DNA from 2 places in the Peptococcus niger genome. Region 1 is predicted to be linked to the other one. Evidence: riboswitches for the same ligand, from Rfam matches in the RefSeq annotation. Region 1 holds a riboswitch; the other holds the start of a gene.
The links. A riboswitch is a leader RNA that binds a small molecule or an ion and turns the genes downstream of it on or off. The one in region 1 is predicted to bind lysine.
Positions count from the first base shown of each region.

Region 1 (7,474 bases):
AGTAGGCCCAACAATGCCGATGCGTTCATTTTCTGAAATGCTGAGATTGATATTTTCTAAAGTGCTTTTTGGGGATTGCTCATCAAATCGAAAAGAAACGTCGTCAAAAATCAAGGTATAGCCTTGAGATTTTTGTGGCTGGGTCGGAGAAACAATACTGCTCCCACTGTCGATGACTTCCTGGAGGCGGGCTAAAGAGGCCTGTGCCTGTGAGAACATATAAATCACAAAAGAACTCATCATTACCGCCATCAGAATTTGTGACAGATAGGTTGAAAAGGCCATGATTTTACCGACTTCTAATTGGCCGCCATAGACCTGGTATCCCCCCATCCACAGAACCGCAACCGTGGAAAAATTAAAGGTTATCATAATAAAAGGGGACATTAAGATCATGAGCAGGGCAGACTTTAGCTGCCAATCGTAGAGATCTTGATTGGCCTTGTCAAATCGTTGGCGTTCTAAGGGTTCAGCCAAATACCCCTTGATAATCGGCATTCCGAGAAGTGTTTCCCGTGCAATACGGTTCATGGCATCCAACTTTTTTTGTACCACCGGAAAAACCTTTACTGCTCTGACCAAGACCAGGGCAATCGTTGAAATGAGCGCCGGAATGGCAACCAAAAAGATAAGCGATAGGCGCTGGCTCAATGTAATGGCCATAAACAGACCGCCTATTAAGAGAAAAGGAACCTGAATAAAGGTATTTTGGATAGACAGAATAACCCCTTGCACATGACTGACATCATTGGTCATCCGTGTAATTAAAGTGGGAACGGAAAAATAATCCAATTCTTTATGAGAAAAAGTCATGATGCGTGAAAAAAGAGCCGAGCGGATTCGTTCGCCGGCACGGGCTGTTGAGCGGGCTGCCAAATAATAAGAAGAAATTCCGGCCAATAAGCCGCCAAAAGTTGTTATTAGCATGATAAGGGCCTTGCCCTTAATAAAGGTTACGTCACCATTGGCAACACCAATGTCGACGATATCGGCCATCAGCTTCGGTTGCAATAAATCAGCAGCCACCGATAAAAGCATTAGAAAAGGCGCTAAGAGCAATAAAGCCGAATCCTGTTTGATATATTTCCAAATAAAAGCCATCATACACCTCCAAGCCTCGTATCTCTTGGTCAAATAACCGAAGCAGGGCTAGAATAAACAAATCCAATAAAAAAAGCGGCCTGTTTTCCAGACCACTTTTGACACGCCCGATAGGAGTCGAACCTACGCTTTTGCCTCCGGAGGGCAACGCTCTATCCACTGAGCTACGGGCGCTTAACGGTTAGTATTATAGCTTTATTTGCGGTATTTGTAAAGTGGGAGACTTGTATTGGCTCTAATTTACTCTTATTTCACAGATAAAATTTTCGAGGCAGCTTTCACCTTCAAAAAGAAATAACAGCTATATTGTAAAAAGGGCTTGCATTTTTTGTGAAGTATGATATTATGTAATAGCGCTAAGGAAAACGCATGCGGAAATGGCTCAGTGGTAGAGCATCGCCTTGCCAAGGCGAGGGTCGCGAGTTCGAATCTCGTTTTCCGCTTTTGATTAAAGCACCCGTTTGGGTGCTTTTTTTATATCCTAGGGAGGGATGGGCATGCTCACTTTGATTTTGGCAACACACAATGAAAATAAGCGAAAAGAAATGGCAGCCATGTTGAAAAACTTGCCAATTCATGTTTTGAGTTTAAACGATTACCCGGATATTGGAGAAATTGTTGAAAATGGCAAGACCTTTGCCGAGAATGCCGCCATTAAGGCACAGACCGTGGCAAACTTAACCGGCCAATTGGCTCTAGCAGATGATTCAGGTTTGGAAGTAGATGCGTTGGACGGTGCGCCTGGTATTTATTCTGCCCGCTTTGCAGGATTGGATCATGACGACGCGGCCAACAATGCCTTGCTCTTGAAAAAAATGGCAGCTGTTCCGACAGAAAAGCGGCAAGCGCATTTTACCTGTGTCATGGCCCTGACCTTACCAGATGAAAAGCCGATTTTTGTTCGAGGTCAGCTGGACGGGGTTATTCTTCACCAGGCTGCTGGCAGTGGTGGCTTTGGCTACGATCCCCTGTTTTTTGTACCGACCTATATGAAGTCATTGGCAGAGATGTCTGCAGAAGAAAAGAATGCCATCAGCCATCGAGGCCGCGCATGTGCCAAGGTTATTCCACTCCTAGAAGCCTACGCAGATGGTGGGCAACTTCCGAGGGGTTGACAATGGCGGAAGGGGGCATTTATATGGAACCTTCGGCAACCAGAATGGTTTTATCATTGGGCGGCTACTGGTTGCAGGATAAGGCTTCGGCCGGTATCTCTGTGCCGATGGAAAAGGGGATTAGGGTTGACCAGCTTGGTGCAAGGCGGACTCTCCACCGTCGCTTTATCTTGCCTGCTGCCTTTTTACAGCAACGTTGTGTTTTCTACAGCGAAAGTCTGTCTATTCCGGCCCGTGTCTATATCAATAATATTTTAGCGCATGTCTACTACACCCGGCATACAGCCTTTTCAGTGGCTTGTAATGACCTCTTGCAAGTGGGAGATAATGAGATTCGCATAGAATTTGAACAAGTCCCGGAAGGCGGCAGTTGTCCGCTTTTGCCGCCGATGAATTTATCGGAAGAGACCTGGTCTCAACTGGCCGAGCCCCTTGGATGGCCAGGCATGGGAATATTTGGTGACCTTGGTATTTGTACAACGCCATGGGCTTATATTGTCGGCTGCCAGGCGATACGCGCAGATGATCAACTCATTTTTACGATAAAAACCCTGGGGGACCTTGGCAGCCTGCACCTGTTTGTTGTTGATGAAGAAGGCAAGGAATTGGCCTACTCTTCCGGTGACCGGATTGCTGTTCCCTGTAAGGTCTTGGAAACCTGGCGCGATTCAGAACCCACACTTTATCGTCTAGAGGTTCAAGCTATTCAAAATGACAGGCTGATGGATCATTGGATGATTTCCTTTGGCATCCCGTCTCTGGCCGATTTCCAAAGCGACCAAGGCCTAACATTAAGTAAGATCACTTCAGAGTTGGTAAAAAATGGAGAGGCCTATAGGGCATCGGATAAATACCTCTGGATTGCAAATTTACACCGGCTTGAGGAACGTCTTTCCTTGTGTGATGCCCTTGGCCAAAAAGTTGTGATCAGCTTGCCACCCTTGACCAAGTACGCAGAAAAAGCTGGCGATGCCCTGCAACGGAACAAGCTGTTGGAGACTTTAATTGAACACTATTGGCCACATCCCAGTGTTCACGCATGGGCACTTGGTGCAGCAACCGAGTGCTTTTCAGCAGATGCTTTGAAGACCCTTCGCTTAACTGCTGTGAACAAGGATCCCTTTCAGCGTCCCCTCTTGTCAATGGGGGCTCCCCTCCAGCTTCAGACTCAGCATTTATAGATTATATAAGATAATATGACTGAATTGGTAAAATTATGTCTAAATTCATTTGACGTAGCCCCCAATGTGTGGTAGCCTTTAACCAATATCATATGTAATGCAGAGGTTGCGATGACAATGAGTCGGCTGCGGAGGCGAAAAAAGCGCTGATGAAACAGTACAAAAGGTGTCATCGCCGAAAGAGGAAATGCTTTTTTCATATCTTCTTGGAACTGGATCAAATAGGTCTAGGGCTGTCAATGTACATCCACATTGTTGTGCTGCAAACTGATGCATTACACCACAAGCAATTGTGGTGTTTTTATATGATAAAAAAAGGAGGAGCGATAAAAAATGAAACTCAAGAAAATGTTGGCTACTGTACTTGCAATGGCACTCGCAGTATCTGTGGTGGCTTGCGGAAATGACAATGGTGGTAATGCTTCATCAGAAGCAACATCCGCTGCTGCATCCGACAGCACCGGTTTGGCCACTGTTGAAAAAGGAAAACTTTTGATTGCTATGGAAGCTCAATACCCGCCGTTTAACTGGACACAGGTGGACGACAGCAACAATGCTGCCCCGATTAAAGGCAGCAATACCTACGCCAATGGCTATGATATTCAAATTGCTCAATTAATCGCAAAAGACCTCGGCTTGAAACTTGAAGTTGTTAAATTACCGTGGGATTCTCTGTCTCCGGCCGTTCAATCGGGTACAGCTGACCTGGTGATGGCCGGCATGAGCCCGACAGCCAAACGTCGTGAAACGGTTAATTTTTCCGAGCCCTATTATTTAAGCCAATTGGTTATTGTGGTTAAAAAAGACAGTCCCTTGGCAAAAGCCAAAACCAAGAGTGACTTCAAAGATGCTAAAATTACCGCTCAGGTGAATACCTTCCATGCCACTGCCTTACAGCAGTTGACCGAAGCCGATATTCAAAAACCGATGAAAGATTTCAGCACCATGCGGGAGGCCTTAAAATCCGGTATCATTGATGGCTATGTATCTGAAAAGGTTGAAGGGTTATCCGCTCAAAACGCCATCCCGGAATTTACCTTTGTTGAGTTTGACAAGGACAATGCCTTCAAAACCGATCCTAACGATATTGCCATTGCAGCAGCCGTTAAAAAAGGTAACGATGCGCTTTTGGAAGCCGTTAATAACGCTTTGAAAAACATCAGCGATAAAGATCGCGAAGCCATTATGGAGAAAGCGATTAAAGATCAACCGGCTGCCTAATCAATACATGTACGGCGGACTGCCCTTTAAAAAGGGCAGTCTCTCTTTTCTGAAAGGAAGGCAATAATGGCATTATTCGAACCTATTCCGGATATTTTAGCGAATTACAGCCAGTGGTACTTGCGCGGCATTGGGGTAACCTTGCTCTTAGCTGTGGTTGGCACCTTGGTGGGGTTGCTGATTGGCATGCTTATCGGCATGTATCGGGTGATCCCCATTGAGCGTCAGTCCAACCAGCTGTTGGTGGTCTTATATAAAATCGGTCGTTTTTTAACCACCTGCTATGTTGAATTTTTCCGCAGTACGCCGATGATGGTACAGGCCATGTTTATTTATTTTGGGATTGCTGCAAGCCTTTTTGGCGTTAAATTAAATATTTTAACCGCCGGCTTGTTAATCATTACCATTAATACCGGCGCTTATATGGCGGAAATTGTACGCAGTGGGATTATCTCCGTTGATGACGGCCAGTATGAAGCGGCACATTCTGTTGGATTAAGCCATTGGCAAACGATGAAAGGGATTATTTTACCCCAGGCCCTTCGCAATATTTTACCGACCATCGGGAATGAATTCATTATCAACATGAAGGACAGCTGCGTCTTATCCATTATTGGCGTAACAGAAATTTTCTACACCTCGCAAACCATAGGTGGGGCGATGTTCAATGTAGGCCCTCCTTTCTTGATTGCTTCCGTCATTTACCTGGTATTGACCCTGCTGACGACGCGGATCTTGGCCCTAGTCCAACGCAAGATGGATGGCAGCGATCATTATGAATTGCTGGTAGATTTAGACGGAAGTGCCTATGTGAGCCGTCTCGGGAAGGAAGGTAAAGGCAAATGAGCGAAGCCATTTTGCGCATTGAAAAATTGAAAAAATCTTTCGGACCTCGAGAAGTGCTCCGGCAAATTGATATGGAGATTATGCCGGGAGAGGTCGTTTGTCTCATTGGTTCATCCGGCTCCGGGAAATCAACACTTTTGCGGTGCATCAACCTACTTGAGCAGCCTACTGGCGGTGCCATTTATTTTAAAGATCAAAATATCTTGGAAAAGAAAGTGGATCAAAACCGATATTGCTCTAAAGTGGGGATGGTGTTTCAACAATTCAACCTTTTTAACAACATGACAGCCCTCAAAAACTGCACTTATGCTCAAATGAAAGCCTTGGGGCGTTCTGAAGCAGAGGCAGAAGAAAATGCAAAGAAATATTTGCGTCAAGTGGGCATGTTGGAATTTTCCAATGCCTTGCCGCGTCAACTTTCCGGCGGACAAAAACAGCGGGTGGCCATTGCCCGGGCTTTATCCATGGATCCGGAAGTGGTGCTGTTTGATGAACCGACTTCTGCGCTTGACCCTGAAATGGTAGATGGTATTTTAGGGATTATGAAAGAACTGGCAGAAAGCGGTTTAACAATGATCGTTGTTACCCATGAAATGAATTTTGCTCGTGAAGTGGCGGATCGCATTGTCTTTATGAATGAGGGCGTTATTTTAGAAAGCGGGTCATCAGAAGAATTTTTTGCGAATCCGAAAAACGAACGGACGCGTGAATTCCTTGCCAGAACAGCGCGCTGATATTTGACAGCTATTCTGGTGCATGATAGGATTGCGTTAATAAGAACGAAAAAGGAGCGTCTGCCATGAAAGAATTAAACCTTGCTGTTGTCGGTGCAACCGGCGCGGTTGGTCAGGAAATACTCAAAGTCATTGAAGAAAGAAAAGTGCCCTACAAATCCATAAAAATGTTGGCCAGCTCCCGGAGCGCGGGGAAAAAACTGCAATTTATGGGGAAAGAGTATACGGTTGAAGAAACGACGTTGGAAGTCTTTAAAGGTGTTGACGTCGCCTTGTTTGCTGGTGGCCCGGCCAGCCGTGCTTTCGGACGGGATGTACAGGCCATGGGCACTGTCGTCATCGATAACAGCAGTACTTTCCGTTTGGAAGACGATGTCCCCTTAATCATACCTGAAGTGAATGGTGACGCCGCAAAAGACCATCAAGGCTTGATTGCCAGCCCCAATTGCTCAACGACCCTACTGGTTGGCGCCATTAACCCTTTGCACCGGAAAGCGGGTATTAAGCGGATTATTTTAAGCACCTATCAGGCGGTTTCAGGTGCCGGCGCTGCAGGCTTAAGTGAACTGGAAGAGCAAACTCGCCAAATTTTGAACGGAGAACCGATTCATCCGGATGTTTTTCAACATCAAATTGCCTTTAACTTAATTCCACATATCGACGTTTGGCAGGAAGCAGACTACAGTAAAGAAGAGACAAAAGTTATTCACGAAACCCATAAAATTCTTTCCGACAAGGATATGGCTATAACCGTCACAGCCGTGCGTGTACCCGTCATGCGAAGCCATGCGGAAAGCATTTATCTGGAATTTGAAGAAAAACTTTCACCGGATGAAGCGCGGGATATTTTGCAGGCTGCACCGCGGGTTGTTCTACAGGATGCACCGCAGGATAATATTTATCCAATGCCGATTACCGCTACCGGAAGCGATGATATTTTTGTAGGGCGTATTCGTAAAGACCTCTACAATGATCATGCGTTAAATATGTGGGCCTGCTTTGATCAAATTAGAAAAGGCGCCGCTACCAATACGGTTCAAATTTTAGAACTTTTACTTGAAAAAAATTGGATTTAATCAAATCCCTCTAGCCGGTCGGGATGCCCGATGGGTTAGAGGGATTTTTACGAGTCATAAAAAAAGATAATTACAGAATAAAATAAAACTGTTCCATAGATTGTATGTTATACTGTTAAATGTGTACATTGACAATGTATATTGAAGCTATAGGCATTAAATTTATAATTAATGAGGTGAAGACATGACAGCAAAGGTCA
Region 1 is NZ_FNAF01000001.1:135,988-143,461, reverse strand. Features, by position in the region: gene BLQ16_RS00735 (ABC transporter ATP-binding protein) at 1-1,104, opposite strand, end outside; tRNA gene BLQ16_RS00730 (tRNA-Arg) at 1,204-1,275, opposite strand; tRNA gene BLQ16_RS00725 (tRNA-Gly) at 1,473-1,544, shown strand; gene BLQ16_RS00720 (XTP/dITP diphosphatase) at 1,599-2,216, shown strand; gene BLQ16_RS00715 (glycoside hydrolase family 2 protein) at 2,240-3,397, shown strand; lysine riboswitch at 3,490-3,668, shown strand; gene BLQ16_RS00710 (transporter substrate-binding domain-containing protein) at 3,731-4,618, shown strand; gene BLQ16_RS00705 (amino acid ABC transporter permease) at 4,685-5,464, shown strand; gene BLQ16_RS00700 (amino acid ABC transporter ATP-binding protein) at 5,461-6,198, shown strand; gene BLQ16_RS00695 (aspartate-semialdehyde dehydrogenase) at 6,264-7,274, shown strand; gene BLQ16_RS00690 (hypothetical protein) at 7,459-7,474, shown strand, end outside.

Region 2 (7,474 bases), on a different contig from region 1:
AGAAGTCGGCCGTGAGGCGGCGCGCTTTTTCTTCAGTATGCGGTCGCCGGACAGTCCGCTGGATTTCGACTTGAGCCTGGCCAAGAAGCAATCATCGGATAACCCGGTCTATTATGTTCAATACGCACATGCGCGGATTTGTTCCCTGCTTTCGGCTGCCGGAGAGCCGGTGCGCCCGGCGGCAGAGGTGGATACCGCCTTGCTAAAAGAACCGGCAGAAGAAGCCTTGCTGGAAGCCATTGCTGCCTGGCCGGAAAAAGTGGCCTTGGCGGCACGTGAATTGGCACCCTATCATTTGGCATATTATGCAAAAGACCTTGCCAATGCTTTCCATACTTTTTACAATGGGTGTAAGGTACTGACAGACGATGCTGAACTCAAAGCGGCCCGCCTGCTTTTAGCAGACTGTGCCCGCATCACCTTACGCAATGTATTGCTGCTCTTGGGCGTTAGCGCCCCGGAACGAATGTAAAGGAGGACATTATGGCTTTAGTGAATGTGGATACCTTGTTACAGGCGGCTGAAGAAGGCGGTTACGCCGTCGGCGCCTTTAACTGCAACAACATGGAAATTGTACAGGCAATTATCGGTGCAGCGGAAGCGGAAAAATCTCCGGTCATCATTCAAGCCAGCCAAGGGGCCATCAAATATGCCGGTCTCAATTATATTGTGGCCCTGGTGCGCACTGCTGCCGAAGCTGCCAGCGTTCCGGTGGCCCTGCACCTGGACCATGGGACCAGCTTTGAACAAGTGATTCAGTGCATTGGCCGCGGCTTTACCTCGGTTATGATTGACTGGTCAAAGCATCCCCTGGAAGAAAACATCCGGGTGACCAACCAAATCTTGCAAGTGGCCCGGCCCTTGGACGTTTCTGTTGAAGCGGAATTGGGCAAAATCGGCGGCACCGAAGACAATGTTGTTGTCAGTGAGCGGGAAGCCAGTTTTACCGATCCGGACGAAGCGGCTTATTTTGTTAAAGAGACCGGGATTCGGTCCCTGGCAGTTGCCATCGGTACGGCACATGGCCAGTATAAAGGCGAACCGAAGCTGGACTTTGACCGGTTGACCACCATTAAAGAAAAAGTGGGCATTCCCATTGTGCTGCACGGTTCTTCCGGTGTGCCGGATGCGGCTCTTAAAGAAGCCATTGCCCGTGGTGTGCGTAAGATTAATATTGATACCAACCTCCGCGAAGCCTTTACAGACGGCGTTCGTGAAGTATTGGCTGAAAAGCCGAATGAAATCGATCCGCGTAAAATTTTAGGCCCGGCGCGTGAAAAAATGCAGGCGCGGGTGGTGGAAAAAATTCGCATTTTCGGTTCAAACGGCAAAGCGTAAGGAGTCTTTAAGATGGAAAGAGAACTGGTTATTGAATTTTCGCGTGTCACGGAAGCGGCTGCGATCAATTGTACCAACTGGGTCGGCAAATTGGACAAGATGGCCGCTGACGGTGCAGCGGTAGAAGCCATGCGCCATATGTTTGAAACGGTGGCCATTACCGGTACCGTCGTCATTGGTGAAGGTGAAATGGACGAAGCCCCCATGCTTTACATTGGTGAAAAAGTCGGCCTAGGCGGCGATGAAGTGGACATTGCCGTTGATCCCTTGGAAGGCACCAACCTGGCGGCTAAAAATCAACCGGGTGCTATCACTGTTATGGCGGTTTCCGATGCCGGCGGCCTCTTGCATGCACCGGATATGTACATGGATAAAATCATCGTCGGCCCCGGCGCAAAAGGGGCCATCGACATTGAAGCATCTGTGGAAGAAAACCTTAAAAATGTGGCCCAGGCCCTGGGTAAGCCCATGGACGAGCTGACCGTCTGCTTACTTGACCGGCCCCGCCATGAGCACATTAAACAGGCCGTAAAAGCCCTGGGCGCTCGCGTTCAGCTGATTACCGACGGCGATGTATCCCCGGCCCTGTCCTGCTGCTTCCCGGAAAGCGGCATTGATATGGTCCTTGGGATCGGTGGGGCTCCGGAAGGCGTCTTAGCTGCCGCTGCCGTAAAATGCATGGGTGGTGACATGCAGGGCAAATTAGCCCCTGAAAATGACGAGCAGGTGACCAGGGCAGAGGCCATGGGCACCAGTTGTGATGAGGTCTTAACCTTAAATGACCTGGTGCGCAGCGATGATGTCATGTTTGTGGCCAGTGGGGTCACCACCGGCAGCATCTTAAAAGGCGTCAAGCGCGACGGCGATTTTATCACCGTCAACACCGTCGTCCTACGCCATAAAACCGGTACGGTGCGCTTTTTGGACAGCCGCTACCGGTTGCCAGTCAGCTAAGGTCATCATTCTTCAGCTCCGTCTCTTGCAGACGGGGCTTTTCTTCTGGCCATATAATCGGTTGGTTGCTTGGCGGTGCCCTTGTTGGAGAAAGGCCTGCCCACAGATTAACTTGGCAAGGGACGGGGACTTATGTTTAGAAGATTCTCCTGCCAATAAGCTTGACAGGCAGATAGCAATCTGTTAGAGTCAATGTACAATCCCATATAAGATGTGCGAGAGGGCGCGAGTGCGATGAGTAGGGTTTACCTGAAAGGCGGGCTCGCCGAAGTGCTATGGTGCTGGGCTTATGTCGAATAGGCATGAGACTGTCGCAAAAAGGTTGCCCAATCTTTTTGCGAGGAGCTTTCACATCAAGGGCAAAAGGTAAATTTTCAGCACCCATGAGGCAAATCCTTTTGCTCATGGGTGCTTGTTTTTTTAGGAGTAGACTGGGAAAGGATGAGTGCATGGAAGGATTTTCAAATTTTAAAGATGAGGGCGGCCGTTTAAAAATAGGGGACTGCTATGCGGCGGACCTGGCTGAGGAATACGGCACCCCCTTGTACGTCTATGATGAGCAGGCACTGCGCAAGCAAGCCCGGACCTTTGTGGACTGCTTTAACAGCGATGCCTTTACTAGCCGAATCCTGTACGCGTCCAAAGCGGCGAGTTTTACGGCCTTGATTGCCTTGGCCAAGGAAGAAGGCCTTTGCCTGGACGTGGTCTCGGAAGGTGAATTGTACACGGCCTTGGCGGTAGACTTCCCGCCGGACCGGATTATTTTCCACGGGAACAATAAATTGGACCGGGAATTACGGATGGCCTTACAAGCACAGATTGGCTTTATCGTGCTGGATAATTTATCGGAAGCCCGGCGCTTGTCCGCCCTTGCAGCTGAAGAAGCTTGCCCTGTGGATGTCTTGCTCCGGGTGAACCCGGGGGTGGAAGCCCATACGCACGCTTACATTAAAACCGCCACCAGTGACAGCAAGTTCGGCATTGCTTTGGATGAAGCGCCGGCTGTCCTGGCCGAGATTGCTGCTTTAGACCGGCTGAACTTGCGCGGGGTCCACTGCCACATCGGGTCTCAAATTTTTGCAGCGGATGCCTTTTTAAAGGCGGCCCACCTGATGCTGGACCTGATGGCGGCTTTAAAGGCGGAAGGGCTGTCCCTGGATATCTTAGACTTGGGCGGCGGCTTTGGTGTCTTTTATGAAACCGGCGATGCGCCCTTTGCCCTGGCACCCTTTCTCCGGCAATTGGCCGCGGATATTGCAGATGAAGCCCAGCAGCGGGATCTCAGCTTAAGGGAAGTCTGGCTTGAACCGGGCCGGAGCATGGTGAACGAGGCCGGGCTGACCCTCTATAGGGTGGGCGATGTGAAGCGGCTGAAAGACGGCGTCAATTATGCCTTTATCGACGGTGGCATGGGGGACAACATGCGGGTTGCCCTTTACCAGGCCGGCTATACGGCCGTTCTCGCCGACCGGTTACGGGATGCGGCGGATGAAAATTGGCGGGTGGCCGGCAAATATTGTGAAAGCGGTGACGTTCTCATTAAGGATAAGCCCTTGCCGACGCCTCAACCAGGTGATATCCTCGCCATCTTGGGCACCGGCGCTTATACCTTCAGCATGTTTTCCGGCTACAACCGCCTCCCCCGCCCGGCGGTGGTCTTTGTTGACGGCAGCCGACACCAGGCCGTCGTCCGACGTGAATCCTTAGAGGATATTTTGCGAAACGACATGACTTTATTGGCAAATGATTAAAGCGACTATAGATGCAGTAGACTTACAGAAAGGAAGATAGATATGCACGTATTTACAGGTTCAGGTGTAGCCTTGGTGACCCCCTTTAAGGACAATGGTGATGTGGATTTTGACGCTCTCGCCCGGCTTTTGGATTTCCAGCTTGAAAATGGGACCGATGCGATTGTTATTTGCGGCACCACCGGTGAAGCTTCGACCTTGACCGATGAAGAGCAGATTGAAACGGTGGCCTTTACCGTCAAGCACATTAACGGGCGGATTCCCGTTGTGGCCGGTGCCGGTTCCAACAATACCGTCCACGGGGAAGCCTTGAGCCGGTCCCTGGAAGCGGTCGGCGCCGATGCCCTCTTGCATGTGACGCCTTATTACAATAAAACATCACAAAAAGGGCTGTATGAACACTTCTCTGCCATGGCGCACAGCGTGCACATCCCCATTATTCTCTATAATGTGCCGGGCCGCACCGGGATGGACCTGAAACCGGAAACGGTTGCTCGTTTGGCAGCCTTTGACAACATTGTGGGCATTAAAGATGCCACCGGCAACTTGGCCACCACCGTGGACCTGCGCAACCTCTGCCCGCCGGACTTTGATATTTACAGCGGCAATGACGATGTGACCGTTCCGGTCTTATCTTGTGGCGGCGCCGGCGTCATTTCCGTCCTGGCCAATATTTTCCCTAAAGAAGTCCACGATATTTGTGCCTTGTGGCAGGCCGGCAAGCTGGCCGACGCCTTAGCCCTGCAGTGCCGCTTCCAGAAATTGGTGCACATTTTATTCTCCGAGCCGAACCCGATCCCCGTCAAGGCAGCGGTCCATATGCGCGGCCTGCCGGGAGGCGGTTACCGGGCACCGATGACCACCCCTGCAGATGCAACCTTGCAGGCCTTGCGGGATGAATTGCAAAGCCTGAAAGCATTGGAGGCCTAAGGATGCGGATACTTTTAAGTGGGGCCACCGGTGCTATGGGGAAAATGGTGGCGGCCCAAGCCAAAGCCGCTGAAGATGCGGAAATTGTTTTCGGCTGGACGGAAGCGACGGGTGAGACCGCCGCATTTCCCCTTTCCGCGAATATTGAGGATGCTCCGGCGGCGGATGTCTTGATCGATTTTTCCCTCCACACCACCCTGCCCACCCTGGTTGCTTATGCGCGCGCCCATCACTTGCCCATGGTCATCGCCACTACCGGCCACACACCGGAAGAACTGGCCTTGATGGACCAGGCGGCAGAAGAAGTACCTGTTTTTCACAGCGGGAATTTCAGTTTGGGCGTTCATGTGCTAAAATTATTAGCGCGCTCAGCAGCGGCAGCCCTGCCGGATTTTGACATTGAAATTATTGAAGCTCACCACCACCGCAAAGTTGATGCCCCCAGCGGAACCGCTAAAATGCTGGTTTCCGCCATTCAGGACGTGCGTCCGGACACCACCGTTATCGGCGGTCGGGATGGGCATGTCGGGGCCAGGCCGGCCGATGAAATTGGCGTCCACGCCGTTCGCGGCGGCAGCATCGTCGGCGAGCACACCGTGCTCCTGGCCGGACTGGACGAAATGATTGAAATCAAGCACACCGCCTTGTCGCGGGCCATTTTTGCCAAAGGCGCCTTGGCAGCCGCCCGCTTTGTCACATCGGCGGCGCCCGGCTTGTACGACATGGATGATCTTTTTTTAAACGACAAGTAAAAACCAACTACAGAGAGAAGGACTTTTATGAAAATTGCTATCGTTGGCTATGGAAACCTGGGCCGTGGTGTTGAAACGGCTCTTTTACAACAAAGCGATATGGAAGCCGTCGGCGTGTTTACCCGCCGCGATCCGGCGACGCTAGACAGTCGGATTCCGGCCTATGCCCTGGCAGACCTGCCCCATCATGAGATTGATGTGGCAATTTTGTGCGGCGGTTCGGCGACAGACCTCATCGAGCAATCTCCGGACATCGTTCGGCATTGCAATATTGTCGATAGCTTTGATACCCATGCAAGGATTCCGGAGCATTTCGCCGCCGTTGATGCCGCCGCACGGGAAACAGACCACGCGGCGCTTATTTCCACCGGATGGGATCCGGGGCTCTTCTCTCTGATGCGGGTCCTGGGTGCCGCCGTATTGCCGGACGGCACCGTGGATACCTTCTGGGGCAAGGGGGTCAGTCAAGGCCATTCAGATGCTGTTCGGCGGATACCCGGTGTGGTTAAAGCGGTTCAATACACCATCCCGAAAGAAAGCGCTGTCGCTCAGGTGGAGCGCGGCGAAGGTGCCGGCCTGACGCCCCGCGACAAACACCTACGCGAGTGCTACGTGGTCGCCGCTGCCGATGCAGACCGAGAGGCCATCCGCCAAGCCATCGTCAGCATGCCCAATTATTTCGATGAGTACGATACTCAGGTGAATTTTATCGATGAAGCCGAATTCAAGGCCAAGCATACGGCCATGCCCCACGGGGGACAGGTGATCCGCCATGGCTATACCTCGCCGGACACCCCCCAGGTGATGAATTTTTCCTTGACCCTGGCCTCTAATCCTGAATTTACCGCCTCAGTTAATGTGGCTTGTGCCCGGGGTCTATACCGGGCTTACCAAGAAGGAAAACGAGGCTGCATGACCATTTTTGACCTGCCCATCAGTTATTTGACAGGGCTTAGCGCAGAAGAATTGCGAAAAAACTGGCTGTGATTATTTAAATGGATAAAAAGTGCATGGCGGACAGTTAAATATATAACTTTTAAAAATCCCCTTGACGAGTCCCCGTCAAGGGGATTTTTTTAAAAAAACTAATTTAGTAATCGCGCGGAGGACATATTTAACAAAATAGTCCTCTATATACGTACTATAAATGGCAAATTTGCAAGACCCGGGATGGTTGCAAAAAGAGAAAGCATAAAAAACAGGTGAACTTGTCAGCAAAAAGAAACAAAAAAGAGTCAAATTATAAATAAGTATGTATGCATTCAATAGATAAAATCCATTTTTTAGTAATATAAAGAGTTTATTAGGGATATTTCAGGCCCATCCCTTGCAAAAGAATCTCAAGCATGCTATGATTGTATTGAAGACAGGGGATACAGATAAGAATACTAACTCTGTCCTCGGAGGGAAAACTCTTGACTGCCAAGAGCATAACCGCATTTATTGTTTTTTATAAGATATAAAAAGGAGGCTATACTATGCAAAAAGCATCATCTATCCGTAAAAACACCTTGAAAGTATTACTTCCGGTGCTCGCAATTCTAGGTATTGTCTTCGCCGCTCCTCTGGTAGCTTCTGAAGGCCCTGCTGACACCAATGCACAACCGGTTCAAACGGACGCAGTTGCATTAGGTATGTTCCACTAATATTCATAACAAAAGGCTCGGCGCTATGCCGGGCCTTTTTGTTATACTCAAACATAAAAATATAAAAACAGCGTTCGGCCCTGTAAAAACGGGTCCGAACGCT
Region 2 is NZ_FNAF01000005.1:74,697-82,170, forward strand. Features, by position in the region: gene argS (arginine--tRNA ligase) at 1-472, shown strand, start outside; gene BLQ16_RS05465 (class II fructose-1,6-bisphosphate aldolase) at 484-1,338, shown strand; gene glpX (class II fructose-bisphosphatase) at 1,351-2,292, shown strand; lysine riboswitch at 2,502-2,648, shown strand; gene lysA (diaminopimelate decarboxylase) at 2,742-4,043, shown strand; gene dapA (4-hydroxy-tetrahydrodipicolinate synthase) at 4,086-4,973, shown strand; gene dapB (4-hydroxy-tetrahydrodipicolinate reductase) at 4,976-5,725, shown strand; gene BLQ16_RS05490 (diaminopimelate dehydrogenase) at 5,753-6,712, shown strand; gene BLQ16_RS09640 (hypothetical protein) at 7,204-7,371, shown strand.
Region 2: another riboswitch for lysine. It lies ahead of lysA (diaminopimelate decarboxylase); the one in region 1 lies ahead of BLQ16_RS00710 (transporter substrate-binding domain-containing protein).